Linked DNA regions of Euzebya rosea. Each later gene encodes a partner of the first gene's protein in a complex. Links are inferred from orthologs where the notes say so. Each region holds a gene or a part of one and is shown in the gene's direction. Other genes may lie near its edges. The genes, in order: mfd and uvrA.

The links.
Region 2: the proteins of mfd (region 1) and uvrA are in contact, whole or in part, in a crystal structure (PDB 4DFC), measured with the Escherichia coli proteins. The link is inferred for Euzebya rosea from one-to-one orthologs.

What each region holds. Positions count from the first base shown.
Region 1 is NZ_PGDQ01000017.1:28,877-35,455, reverse strand. Bases 849-4,995 are described here. They hold mfd (transcription-repair coupling factor), read left to right. Parts: upstream 849-1,243; coding sequence 1,244-4,795; downstream 4,796-4,995. Other genes in these bases: CUC05_RS19965 (peptidylprolyl isomerase), read left to right, coding at 4,857-4,995; CUC05_RS19975 (EAL and HDOD domain-containing protein), read left to right, coding at 849-1,180. In the rest of the region: more of CUC05_RS19975, read left to right, coding at 1-848; more of CUC05_RS19965, read left to right, coding at 4,996-5,894; mazG (nucleoside triphosphate pyrophosphohydrolase), read left to right, coding at 5,925-6,579. UniProt on the Escherichia coli protein: Couples transcription and DNA repair by recognizing RNA polymerase (RNAP) stalled at DNA lesions. Mediates ATP-dependent release of RNAP and its truncated transcript from the DNA, and recruitment of nucleotide excision repair machinery to the damaged site.
Region 2 is NZ_PGDQ01000004.1:415,375-421,895, forward strand. Bases 1,663-5,085 are described here. They hold uvrA (excinuclease ABC subunit UvrA), read left to right. Parts: upstream 1,663-2,014; coding sequence 2,015-4,885; downstream 4,886-5,085. Other genes in these bases: CUC05_RS07095 (serine protease family protein), read left to right, coding at 1,663-1,849; CUC05_RS07105 (protein-L-isoaspartate(D-aspartate) O-methyltransferase), read right to left, coding at 4,904-5,085. In the rest of the region: CUC05_RS07085 (c-type cytochrome), read right to left, coding at 1-175; CUC05_RS07090 (MBL fold metallo-hydrolase), read right to left, coding at 207-866; more of CUC05_RS07095, read left to right, coding at 986-1,662; more of CUC05_RS07105, read right to left, coding at 5,086-5,530; CUC05_RS07110 (dsRBD fold-containing protein), read left to right, coding at 5,700-6,176; CUC05_RS25285 (protoporphyrinogen/coproporphyrinogen oxidase), read left to right, coding at 6,314-6,521. UniProt on the Escherichia coli protein: The UvrABC repair system catalyzes the recognition and processing of DNA lesions. UvrA is an ATPase and a DNA-binding protein. A damage recognition complex composed of 2 UvrA and 2 UvrB subunits scans DNA for abnormalities.

The sequences.
Region 1 (6,579 bases):
CGAGCTGCTGTTCCGTGACAGCGGCGGCTTGTTCAGCGCGTTCACCGAGGTCGACGAGTTCCGTGCCACCTCCGAGGTCGTCAGCCACAGCGTCCTGACCCTCGGTGTGGACACCGTCGTCGGCGACCACCTGGCGTTCGTCCGCTTCCCGCTGGCCCAGTTCGTCGACTCCACCCCGCTGCTGATGCCGCCGGACCAGTCGACGCTGGAGCTGGGCCGCGACGTGTGGGCGTCCCGCAACCGCGACGCCGTCCTGGCCCGCTGCCAGGAGTACCGCCGACGCGGCTACCGCATCGCCCTGGCCGACTTCTTCTGGACCGCGTCGTGCCAACCCCTGCTGGCCATCGCGGACTTCGTCAAGGTCGACCTCCGTGGCAAGGACCGCGAGGAGATCGAGGCGGCCCTGGCACCCATCCGCGAGCACGGCTGCGCCGTCATCGCCACCAGCGTGGACACTGCCGAGGACCGCGACCACGTCGTGGCCGCCGGTGTCGACTACGTCCAGGGGTTCTTCTTCTCCTCCGCCCGCGTGATCGAGGGCCGCGAGCTGCCCGGCCACAAGGTCGCCTACCTGCAGCTGCAGCGGCTGGCCTACGCCGAGGACATGGACTTCGCCCAGGTCGCACGGGTCATCAAGACCGACGTCGCCCTGTCGTTCAAGCTGCTGCGGTTCGTCAACAGCGCCCACTTCGGGTTCCGCGGTCGCATCGAGTCCCTCGAACGTGCCCTCGTGATGCTCGGCATCGAGAACGTGCGTCGGTGGGTCAGCGTCGCCACCGTCAGCGGCCTGTCGGACCCGGGCCCGCGCGAGCTGGCGCTCGTGTGCGCCATCCGGGCCCGGTTCTGCGAGTCGCTCGGCACCCGGCTGGGCGTCGCCACGCCCCACGCCTGCTTCAGCCTCGGCATGTTCAGCCTGATCGACGTCATGCTCGGCCGCTCGATGGCCGACGCGCTGGCCGACGTCTCCATGGACCCCGAGGTGACCGACGCCCTGCAGGGCGAACCCGGTGCGCTGCAGGACCTGCTGGACATCGTCGTCGCCTACGAGCGCGGCCAGTGGGACACCGTGTCGGCCATCGCCGAGCAGCACCGCTGGCCCGAGACCGAGCTCATCGGCCTGTACCTCGACGCGATCGAGTGGGGTCGCGAGTTCTTCGGGTCCACCGCAGTGGCTGCCTGAGCCGCCGACCGGTCGGTGGGCCGGTTGTCCGAGGACGGTCGGCACGTCACCATTGACGCCCCCATGAGCGCCGCCCCGCTGCCCGCCACCGATGTGCGCGGCCCCCTCTCCTCCCTGCTCTCGCGCGCCGGGGAGGACTTCGACGACCTCGCCTTCACCAGCGAGGCCACCGTCAGTCCGCCGCTGCGGCCCTACGTCATCGCCCACCTCGCCAAGCGGCGTCCGCTGCTCGTCGTCACCCCCACGACCAAGGACGCCGAGGCCCTCGCCGACGACATCGGCGCGTTCGTCGGCACCGACGCGGTCGCCATCTTCCCGTCGTGGGAGACGCTGCCGCACGAACGCCTGTCGCCCCAACCCGCCACGGTCGGACAGCGCCTGCGGGTCCTCGACCAGCTGCGCCGTGACGCGCTGCGCATCGTCGTCGCCCCCGTCCGTGCCGTCCTGCAGCCCATGGACCCGCGGCTGGCCGAACGGGTGCCGCTGACGGTCTCCGCCGGATGGGACGGTGGGCCGACGGTGCTGGTCGACCAGCTGGCCACCCTCGGCTACACCCGCTCGTCGCTGGTCACCCAGCGCGGTGAGTTCGCCTCCCGCGGCGGCATCGTCGACGTGTTCCCGACCACCGGCGACCACCCCGTCCGCATCGAGTTCTGGGGCGACGACGTCGACGGCCTGCGCGAGTTCGCCATCGCCGACCAGCGTGCGCTGGAGACCGTCGACGAGGTCGTCATCCATGCCGCCCGCGAGCTGGTGCTGGACGCCGAGACCGCCGGCACCGCCCGCAAGATGGCCGAGCAGGTCCCGGCCCTGGCCGACCAGCTGCACATGCTGGCCGACGGCGTCGCCTTCGAGGGCGTGGAGGGCCTGGTCACCGCCATCCACCCCACCCCGGCCCACCTGCCCGACCTGATGCCGGACCGCACCGGGTTGGTCATCGTCGACCCGACCCAGTCCCACGATCGTGCCGCCCAGCTGGTCGACCAGGCCGCCGAGCTGATGATCACCGACTGGGAGCAGCTGGCGGCCGCCGCCGGCACCGACGGGCGTGCGGCCGTCGACGCGGCCCACGAACGCAACGAGCGGGCCGGGTTCGCCGACCTCGACGAGGTCGTCGAGGGCTACGAGCGGGGCGGGACCGGCAAGGTCTGGCGGCTGACCCCGTTCACGACCGCCGACTCGTTCTTGAAGCTGACGGCCCGTCCGTGGGACACCTTCAAGGGCGACGTGGTCAGCGCCGCCCAGACCGTCAAGCGCTACCTGGCCGGTACCGACGAACGCGACCCGATGACGGTCGTGCTGACCACCGCCGGGCACGGTCCGGCGCTGCGCCTCGCCGAGGTCCTGCGTGCCGAGGGCGTCCCCGTCGACGTGCCCAAGCGGCCTGACGATCCCGACGTCGACCCCCTCGCCCTCGTCCCCTCCAGCCCCGACGGCCGCGCCCACATCGTCGAGTGCGACCTGCGGACCGGCTTCCTGAGCGAACGCGAGGGCATCTGCCTGCTCGGCGAGTTCGACCTCTTCGGACCCCGACGGACCCGCGCCGGCCGACGGCTGCCCAGCCGCCGAGCTGCCCAGCAGGCGGTCCTGGACCTGGAGGAGGGCGACCCGATCGTCCACAGCGTCCACGGCGTCGGCCGCTACGTCGGGATGGTCACCCGCGAGCTGCGGGGCACCACCACCCTGGGCGGCGGCAGCGCCGGGAAGATCACCCGCGACTACGTCATCGTGGAGTACGCCGGCGCCGACCGGCTGTTCGTCCCCTCCGACCAGGTCGACACGCTCGCCAAGTACGTGGGCGGCGAGGACCCCAAGGTCATGAGGATGGGCGGGGCCGACTGGGACCGCGCCCGCGGCAAGGTCAAGGCCGCCGTCGAGGAGATGGCCAGCGAGCTGATCCGGCTGTACCAGGCGCGCATGCACTCGCCCGGCCACGCATTCAGCCCCGACTCGACCTGGCAGGCCGAGCTCGAGCAGGCCTTCCCGTACCCAGAGACCCCCGACCAGCTCGAGGCCATCGACGCGGTCAAGGAGGACATGGAGTCGCCGGTCCCGATGGACCGGCTGATCTGCGGCGATGTCGGCTTCGGCAAGACCGAGGTGGCCGTCCGCGCCGCCGCCAAGGCCGTGTTCGACCACAAGCAGTGCGCGGTCCTCGTGCCCACCACCCTGCTGGCCCAGCAGCACGGCGAGACCTTCACCGAACGGTTCAGCGGGTTCCCCGTCAACATCGCGGTGCTCAGCCGGTTCGCCAGCCCCAAGGAGCAGAAGGAGATCCTCGACGGGCTCGCCGCCGGCACCGTCGACCTGGTCATCGGGACCCACCGCCTGCTCAGCAAGGACATCGAGTTCAAGGACCTCGGCCTGCTGATCGTGGACGAGGAGCAGCGGTTCGGCGTCACCCACAAGGAACGCCTCAAGCAGATGAAGACCTCGGTGGACGTGCTGACGATGTCGGCAACACCCATCCCGCGGACCATGGAGATGGCGATCACGGGCATCCGTGACCTGTCCACCATCGAGACCGCACCCGAGGAACGCCAGCCCATCGTCACCCAGGTCGGGCCGATGGACGAGAACCTCGCGGCGCTGGCGATCCGTCGCGAGATGCTGCGCGAGGGCCAGGTCTTCTGGCTGCACAACTCCGTGCGCACCATCCACGCGGCCGCCGAACGCATCAAGGAGCTGGTCCCCGGCGTACGGGTCGGCATCGGCCACGGCCAGATGAGCGAGTCGGAGCTGGAGCAGGTGATGCTGGACTTCTGGCATCGCGAGTTCGACGTGCTCGTCGCCACGACGATCATCGAGTCGGGCCTGGACATCCCCAACGCCAACACGCTGATCGTCGAGCGCGCCGACCTCTTCGGCCTGGCTCAGCTGTACCAGCTGCGCGGCCGCGTCGGGCGGTCCCGCGCCCGCGGCTACGCCTACCTGTTCCACCCGGCCGACGCCTCCCTCACCGAGGAGGCCTACAAGCGGCTGGAGTCCATCGCCACGCACACCCAGCTGGGGTCGGGCATGTCGATCGCCCTGAAGGACCTCGAGATCCGTGGCGCCGGTTCGATGCTTGGGGCCGACCAGTCCGGCTCGGTGGCCACCGTCGGCTTCGAGGCCTACAGCCAGCTGATGGCCGAGGCCGTCACCGAGCTGACACAGGGCAAGCCGACCGAACGCGAGCCCGAGGTGAAGGTCGACCTGCCCATCGACGCCCACATCCCCAAGGACTACATCGCCGACGAGGGCCTGCGGCTGGAGGCCTACCGGACGATCGCCAGCGTCCGCGACGCCCGCGGCGTCAAGAACGCCAAGGCCGAGCTCAAGGACCGCTACGGCCCGCTGCCCGACCCCGTCGAGCGGCTGCTGACGGTGGCCGCGCTCAAGGCGGCGCTGCGACGCTGGGGGGTGACGGAGATCTCCACCACGCCACGGCGGACGGTGCGGATCCACCCGGTGAAGCTGACGGAGTCCCAGCAGGTGCGGCTGCAGCGGACCGACCGCAACGCCCTGTACAACCCGTCGGCGGAGCTCGTCGAGCTGCGCATGCCGGCCAAGGGATCGGTCGACCTGATCGGGTGGCTGGCCAAGCGGCTCAAGGACCTCTTCGCGAGCAAGTAGCATTCCGCCGGGGCCCATCGTGGCCCTGTCGTCCCCTGCAGCTGTCTACCCCCACCCTCCGATGCCTCGACTCCTCCCACTCCTGCTCGTCCTCGGCCTGCTGGCCACCGCCTGCGGGCAGACCGTCGGCAACCCCGGCGTCGCCGCTGCCGTCGGCGACCGCAACATCGAGGTGTCGCTGGTCCAGGACCGCTTCCTCGAGCGCGCCGACTCCGCTGCCTACGCCGAGGCGGTCGCCCAGCTGGGCGAAGCCGACGCCGAGATCCAGGAGCGGTCCCGCATCCTCGGCCAGTTCATCGTCGAGGCGCTGCTGGAGGCCGCGCTCGACCAGCGCGGCCTGGACCTGCCGACCGAGGAGGATGTGCAGGCCGAGCTGCAGGGCATCATCGACCAGTTCCCCGACGAGGCGACGTTCGAGACCGAGCTGGCCGCCGCCGGGCTGACCCTGGAGGGGCTGACCGAGCAGGTTCGCCTCCAGACCCTCGCCCAGGCCATCGAGGCCGACATCGCGGCAGGTGTCGAGGTCACCGACGAGGAGATCCAGGACCTCTACGAGCAGCAGGTCGCCCTCCCCGAGGTCGCCCACATCCTGGTCGAGACCGAGGACGAGGCGCTGGACGTCATCGCCGAGCTGGAGGACGGCGCGGACTTCGAGGCCCTGGCGCTCGAGCGCTCCCTCGACACCGGCAGCGCCCAGCAGGGTGGCGTCGTCGGCCAGCTGACCCCCGGCGCCTTCGTCGAGCCCTTCGAGCTGGCCGCTTCGGACCTCGAGCCGGGCGAGATCAGCGAGCCGGTCGAGACCCAGTTCGGCTGGCACGTCATCCGCACCTCCGCCCCGCCGGAGCTGGACGACGAGCTGCGGGCCCAGATCGAGGAGAGCCTCCAGCAGCAGGGCAGCCAGCAGGCCATGCAGGCGTTCATGATCGGCCTCAGCAACGTCGAGGAGGTCACCGTCAACCCGCGCTTCGGTCGCTGGGACGGGGCGCAGCAGATCGTCGTCGCCGGTGACCCGCTGGGCGACCTCCAGCCGGCTGGCGGAGCCGCAGCGGACGGCCTGCAGGACCAGCCTGCGCTGCCGCCGACCGAGCAGCCCGGCTAGCCCACGGGCCGCGCCACCGGCGCACCCCACATGGACGACACCACCGCCGCCCCCATGCCCCGGCTGGTCCTGATCGACACCGTCGACCAGCTGCCGGGCCTCCTTCCCCTGCACGCCTTCCAGGCGCTCCGCAGCTGCGACCTGATCGTGCTGTCCGGTCCCGAGCACCCCATGGCCCACCACCTGGACATGGCGGAGGAGCGCTACGAGACGGTGCCCACCGACGTCGGCGAACGTGCCATGGGCCGCGCCGAGATGCTCGGCGGCCTGTCGCTTGTCGACAAGGCCCGCGCCACCTGGGTGCTGGACCGCGCGAAGGCCGTCGGGTCCGTCGGCTACGTGCTGGGCCCCGACGACACCGACGCCTTCACCAGCTCCCTCGGCATGGAGGCGGCCCGCGAGGCCGTCGAGGTCGAGGTCGTCTACTTCGGCCTGGCACCCAAGGGCGTCAAGGTCCTGGACCTCGTGCGGGTGCAGGAACGGCTGCTCGCGCCCGACGGCTGCCCGTGGGACGCCGAGCAGACCCACGAGTCCCTGGCGCCCTACGCCATCGAGGAAGCCCACGAGCTGGCCGAGGCCATCGCCGAGGGTGACCCTGTGGGCATCGCCGAGGAGCTCGGCGACGTGCTCATGCAGGTGACGTTCCACGCCGAGCTGTCCGGGGAGTTCGACATCGACGCCGTCG
Region 2 (6,521 bases), on another replicon or contig:
CTTGGTCGGTTCCGCGCAGGTCGGCGCCGTGGCACTGAGCGCAGTTGGCTTGGTACAACTCCTCACCGACGGCGACATCGGCGGTGGCCCCGTCGATCGGTCCGTCCGTTGTGGGAGTGCCGGCGCAGCCGGCGAGGAGCACGAGCAGGGCGGCCGCCGGGAGATGTGCGCGCATACCCCCAAAAGGTATCGCGGAGCGTGACGTGTCACCATCCACGCTCCCGCCACTCGTCCAGCTTGGGCCGTTCAGCCCCCAACGTCGTGTCATCACCATGGCCCGGGTAAACCCACGTCTCATCGTCTAGAATGAAGAGGCGCTCGGTCACAGCCCGATACGCAGAGTCAAATTCCTCGGGACTTGTGGTCCTGCCAATCCCGCCCGGGAAGAGGGTGTCGCCCGTGAACAGGTGGCGTTCGCCCAGCAGGACCGACATCGAGCCAGGGGTGTGGCCGGGGTTGTGGATCAGCCGAACCGACGTCTCCCCGAACGAGATGACGTCGCCGTCGTCGACGTGGCGCGACGCCTCCACGGGGATCATGTCGGCGTCGGCCGCATGGTGGACCACCTCGGCCCCGGTGGCCGCGGCGACCGCCTCGAGCGCCTGCCAGTGGTCGCCGTGCCCGTGGGTCGTCAGGATCGTCGTCACCGTCACCCCGGCGTCGGCGATCGTGGCCAGCAGGGCATCGGCGTCGTTGGCGGCGTCGATCAGCAACGCCTCGCCCGCCGACGACAGCAGGTAGGCGTTGTTGTCCATCGGGCCGACCGACTGCTTGCGGAGGACCACCTCGGTGCCGTCGTCGAGGGCGACCGTGCGCTGGGCAGCCGGTCCGCCGGATTCCACGTGACCGTTCTCGGGATACGTCATGGCGCCGTTCTACCCGACGACCCCGCAGAGAAAAGTTCGACCACCGCTGTTAACGAAACGCAGGGTGCGCCGTCTACCCCCCGAACACGCCGCACCACCTACCCAAGGACACCCTGCTCGTGACCCCTGCCCGCCGCACCCTGCTCGCGCCCGCCGTGGCGACCCTCCTGGTCCTCCTGCTGGCCCTCGCCTCGACCCCGGCCGCCGCCGACCCCCAGTGGGCCTCCGTCGACGACGCCACCATCCACCCCGGGGTGCAGATGTACACCGACGGCGCCCAGTGCACCGCCAACTTCATCTTCTACTCCACCGACTCCCAGACCGGTGAGGTCGCCGACATGTACATCGGCTACGCCGCACACTGCGCCGGACTCGGCGAGGCCACCGACACCAACGGCTGCACCACCACCTCGCTGCCGTACGGCACCGAGGTCGAGATCTCCGGCGCCAGCCAGCCGGGCACCCTTGCCTACTCGTCGTGGCAGGCCATGCAGGACGTCAACGAGACCGACGCCAACGCCTGTGCCGGCAACGACTTCGCGCTGGTCCTGATCGACCCCGCCGACCACGACAAGGTCAACCCCTCCATCCCGTTCTGGGGCGGTCCGCAGGGCATCAACACCGACGGCGTCTCCTTCGGTGAGCGCATCTACTCCTACGGCAACTCCAGCCTGCGCCCCACCGACTCCATCCTGTCCCGCAAGGAGGGCTACGGCGTCCAGACCGGTACCGGCGGCTGGCTGCACACCGTCTACACGACCAGCCCCGGCATCCCCGGTGACTCCGGGTCCGCCTACCTCGACAGCGAGGGCCGCGCCCTGGGCGTCGTCTCCACCCTGGCGTTGGCCCCCCTCGCCCTGTCCAACAACGTCAGCGACCTGAACAAGGCGCTGGACTACGCGATCACCAACGGCGGCATGGACATCCAGATGGCCGAGGGCACCGAGGCGTTCGACCCCGGTCTCGGCACGATGCTCGGCTGATCCCGCCTCAGCACGACATCACGCCGCAGGGCCGACCCGGGGAGGGGCGGCCCTGCTGGCGTTTTCGGACCGAACTCGTACACTCGTTCGAGTGACGTCTGCATCGTTCCGGCACGTGGGTTGCCATGTGGATCCCGTTGTCGCCCCGGGTAGGTTGGGCAAGCCGTGACTTCAGCCCGCCCCAGCCCCGTTTCCGCCCCAGCTGACACGCTCCGCATCGCCGGCGCCCGAGAGCACAACCTCAAGGACGTCGACCTGGAGCTCCCTCGTGATGCCCTGATCGTGTTCAGCGGTCTGTCGGGCTCCGGGAAGTCCAGCCTCGCCTTCGACACCATCTACGCCGAGGGCCAGCGTCGCTACGTCGAGTCGCTGTCCGCCTATGCCCGCCAGTTCCTGGGGCAGATGGACAAGCCCGACGTCGACTTCATCGAGGGCCTCTCCCCGGCCATCTCGATCGACCAGAAGACCACGTCGAAGAACCCGCGGTCGACCGTCGGGACGATCACCGAGGTCTACGACTACCTCCGCCTGCTGTTCGCCCGCATCGGCAAGCCCCACTGCCCCAAGTGCGGCCGCCCCATCACCCGTCAGTCGGCCGAGCAGATCGTCGACCAGCTCGAGGCCATGCCCGAGGGCGAACGCTTCATGGTCCTCGCGCCGGTCGTCCGGGGCCGCAAGGGCAACTACTCCACCCTCATGAAGGAGCTGTCGGCCAAGGGCTTCGCTCGTGGACGGGTCAACGGCGAGATCGTCGACCTGGCCGATCCGCCGGACCTCGAGCGCTACGAGCAGCACGACATCGAGGTGGTCGTCGACCGGTTGGTCGCGAAGGGCAGCGAGAACCGGCGCCGCCTGACCGACTCCGTCGAGCAGGCGCTCGACCTGGCCGAGGGCGTCGTCGCCGTGCTCACCGTGCCCAGGGAGGGCGAGGGCGAGCACACCATCTACTCCGAGCACCTCGCCTGCCCCTACGACGGGTTGTCCTTCGACAAGCTCGAGCCGCGCTCGTTCTCCTTCAACACCCCCTACGGCGCCTGCACCGCTTGCGACGGCCTCGGCATCCGCAAGGAGGTCGACCCCGAGCTGGTCATCGCCGGTGAGGACGTGTCCATCGCCGACGGCGTGCTGATCCCGTTCTCGACGGGACCACAGCAGCGGTACTTCGCCCAGGTGCTGGCCGCCGTCGGCGAGGTCAAGGGCTTCGACGTCACCACCCCGTGGAAGAAGCTCAAGGCCCAGCACAAGCGGGTCCTGCTGCACGGCATGGACAAGAAGGTCCACGTCTCCTACAAGAACCGCTACGGCCGCCAGCGCAGCTACAACGCCCAGTTCGAGGGGGCGATCCCGTGGCTGCAGCGCAAGTACCTCGAGACCGACTCCGACTACCAGCGGGACAAGATCGAGGAGTTCATGCGGGAGGTGCCGTGCCCCACCTGCAACGGCGCCCGGCTGCGTCCCCTCCCGCTGCACGTCCTCATCGACGGCAAGTCGATCGCCGAGGTGTCGGCCCAGTCGATCCTGGAATCCGAGGCGTTCTTCGCCGCCCTCGAGCTCGACGCCCGCGACTCGATGATCGCCGCGCCGGTCCTCAAGGAGATCCAGGAGCGCCTGCGGTTCCTGCTCGATGTCGGGCTGGACTACCTGACCCTCAGCCGCGCCGCCGGCACCCTCGCCGGTGGCGAGGCGCAGCGCATCCGCCTGGCCACCCAGATCGGGTCCGGCTTGGTCGGCTGCCTCTACGTCCTCGACGAACCGTCCATCGGCCTGCACCAGCGCGACAACGAGCGGCTGATCGAGACCCTCATACGCCTGCGCGACCTGGGCAACACCGTCCTCGTCGTCGAGCACGACCGCGCGACCATGGAGGCTGCCGACCACGTCGTGGAGATCGGGCCCGGGGCTGGGGAGCACGGCGGCGAGATCGTGCACACCGGAACCCTCAAGGGCCTGATGGACAACGAGAAGTCCATCACCGGCGCCTACCTGTCCGGCAAGCGGCGGATCGAGATCCCCGAGACACGACGCAAGCCGAAGAAGGGCCATCACCTGACGGTCCGGGGCGCGCGAGAGCACAACCTGCAGAACGTGTCGGTGAAGTTCCCGCTGGGGGTGTTCACCGCCGTCACGGGCGTGTCGGGCAGCGGCAAGTCGACCCTGGTCAACGACATCCTCAAGCGGTCGCTGATGCGCCACGTCTACGGCTCCCGGGTGGTGCCCGGCGCCCACCGTGGCATCGACGGCCTGGAGCAGGTCGACAAGATCGTCGGCATCGACCAGTCGCCCATCGGACGGACGCCCCGATCCAACCCGGCGACCTACACCGGGGTGTTCGACCACATCCGCAAGCTGTTCGCCGCCACCCAGGAGGCCAAGGTCCGCGGCTACCAGCCGGGTCGGTTCTCCTTCAACGTCAAGGGCGGGCGCTGCGAGAACTGCAAGGGCGACGGCACGATCAAGATCGACATGCAGTTCCTGCCCGACATCTACGTGCCCTGCGAGGTCTGCAAGGGCGCCCGCTACAACCGCGAGACCCTCCAGGTGCACTACAAGGGCAAGACGATCGCCGATGTCCTGGACATGCCGATCGAGGAGGCGCTCGGGTTCTTCTCCAACCTGACCGCCATCGCCTCGCACATGCAGACCCTGGTCGACGTCGGCCTGGGGTACGTCCGCCTGGGGCAGGCCGCGACGACGCTGTCCGGTGGTGAGGCCCAGCGGGTGAAGCTGGCGTCGGAGCTGCGGAAGCGGTCGACCGGGCAGACCGTCTACATCCTCGACGAGCCGACCACGGGGTTGCACTTCGAGGACGTCCGACGGCTGCTGGACGTCCTGCACCGGCTGGTCGACAAGGGCAACACCGTCATCGTCATCGAGCACGACCTCGAGGTCGTCAAGACCGCCGACTGGATCATCGACCTCGGCCCCGAGGGCGGATCCGGCGGTGGCACCATCGTCGGCGAGGGCGCGCCCGAGAAGATCGTCGAGACCGCGAACAGCTACACGGGCAAGTTCCTGGCGCCGCTCCTGCAGGGCTGACCGCCGGGCCGGGGTGCGTCAGTCGTCCTCGGCGAACCCCTCGCGACCGATGAGGGGCACGAAGCGCACCGACATCAAGTGCTCGGGGCCGACGATGTCGGCCCCGTGCCGGACCCAGCGTTGCAGGCTCGACCGGGACGGCGGCCCGACGGGGATCACCAGCCGGCCACCGTCCGCCAGCTGGTCCAGCAGCGCGGGCGGGACCCGAGGACCGGTGGCCCCCACCGTGATCGCGTCGTAGGGCGCGTGGTCGGGCCACCCCAGCGTGCCGTCGCCCACGACGAGCCGGACGTTGCGCAGCCCCTCCAGCGCAGCGGTGGCGGTGTGCACCAACGACGGGTGGCGGTCCACGGACACCACCGAGCGAGCCAGCCGGGACAGGATGGCCGTCTGGTAGCCCGAGCCGGTGCCGACCTCCAGCACCGAGTCCCGGTCGGTCAGCCCGAGCGCCTCGACCATCCGCGCGATCAGCGACGGTTGGCTCGTGGTCTGTCCCTCACCGATGGGCAGGGGGGCATCGCGCGTTGCCTGGCGCCGTTGTCCCCGGGGGAGGAAGGACGCGCGGTCGACCTCCCGGACGGCATCGAGGACCCGACCGTCCCGGACGCCGGCGTCCCGGCAGGCGTGCACGAGCGAGGCGGTCACGGGCGGCTCCTTCCACAGGTGGTGGACCTCGACCATAGAGGTCGACGGGCGGGCGACGTCGCTCGGCGCGGATCGGCGAGTGAACAAGATTCATCAAGTGCTGGACGGGGTCGTCCGACCGGGCGTACGGTGCGAAGGAGGGGTCGCCTGCCGGAAGAGGAGAACTGCCATGAACGCCCGACCCGGAGACCGGATCTGCGTCAACTCGTCGAGCCCGTCAGCACCACCGCGGATGGGGACCGTGCTGGACGTCAAGCCGGGGGTCAGCTCACCCCTGTACCGCGTGGCCTGGGACGACGGCAGCGAGACGACCCTCGTCCCCAGCATGGGTGCCGCCGTCGTCACCGCCGACCACGCCCACCACGACGACGTCCCGGAGGCCACGTTCGGCTGCCACATCGACGTGGTCCTGCGGGAGACGGACGGGGAGTGCCGGGCTGTCGCCACGCTGGTCACGCCGCGCGGCTCGTTCAGCGCCGAGGGCGAGTCCCACCGCCACCCCGATGACACCGACGTCCCGATGATCGGCGAGGAGCTGGCCATGGGCCGTGCGCTGAAGCATCTCGGCAGGCAGCTCACCGCTGCGGCGATGGAGGCCATCGAGGACCACGAGTCGCGGCCCATCCACCTGCTGAACCCCATCTAGCGACCCCTCGCGGCGGCACCACCCGGCCACACGACCGGGAGGGCAGCAGCGCGTGTGTGCCTAGGCTTCGTCGAAGCCATGGTCATCGCCCCCGCCCCGTTCCCCGTCCAGCTGCCCACCGTGCGACGGGAGGGCTCGTGACGGCGTCCACCGAGGTGCTGGTCGTCGGTGGCGGACCTGCGGGGTTGGCCGCCGCCCTCCTCGCGGCCCGCGAGGGGCATCGCACCGTGCTGCTGGAGGCAGGCCACCGCGTCGGAGGGATGGCTGCCAGCGTGGAGATCGCGGGCCAGCGCGTCGACCTCGGCAGCCACCGCCTGCACCCCGCGGCATCCGCAGGGTCGATGG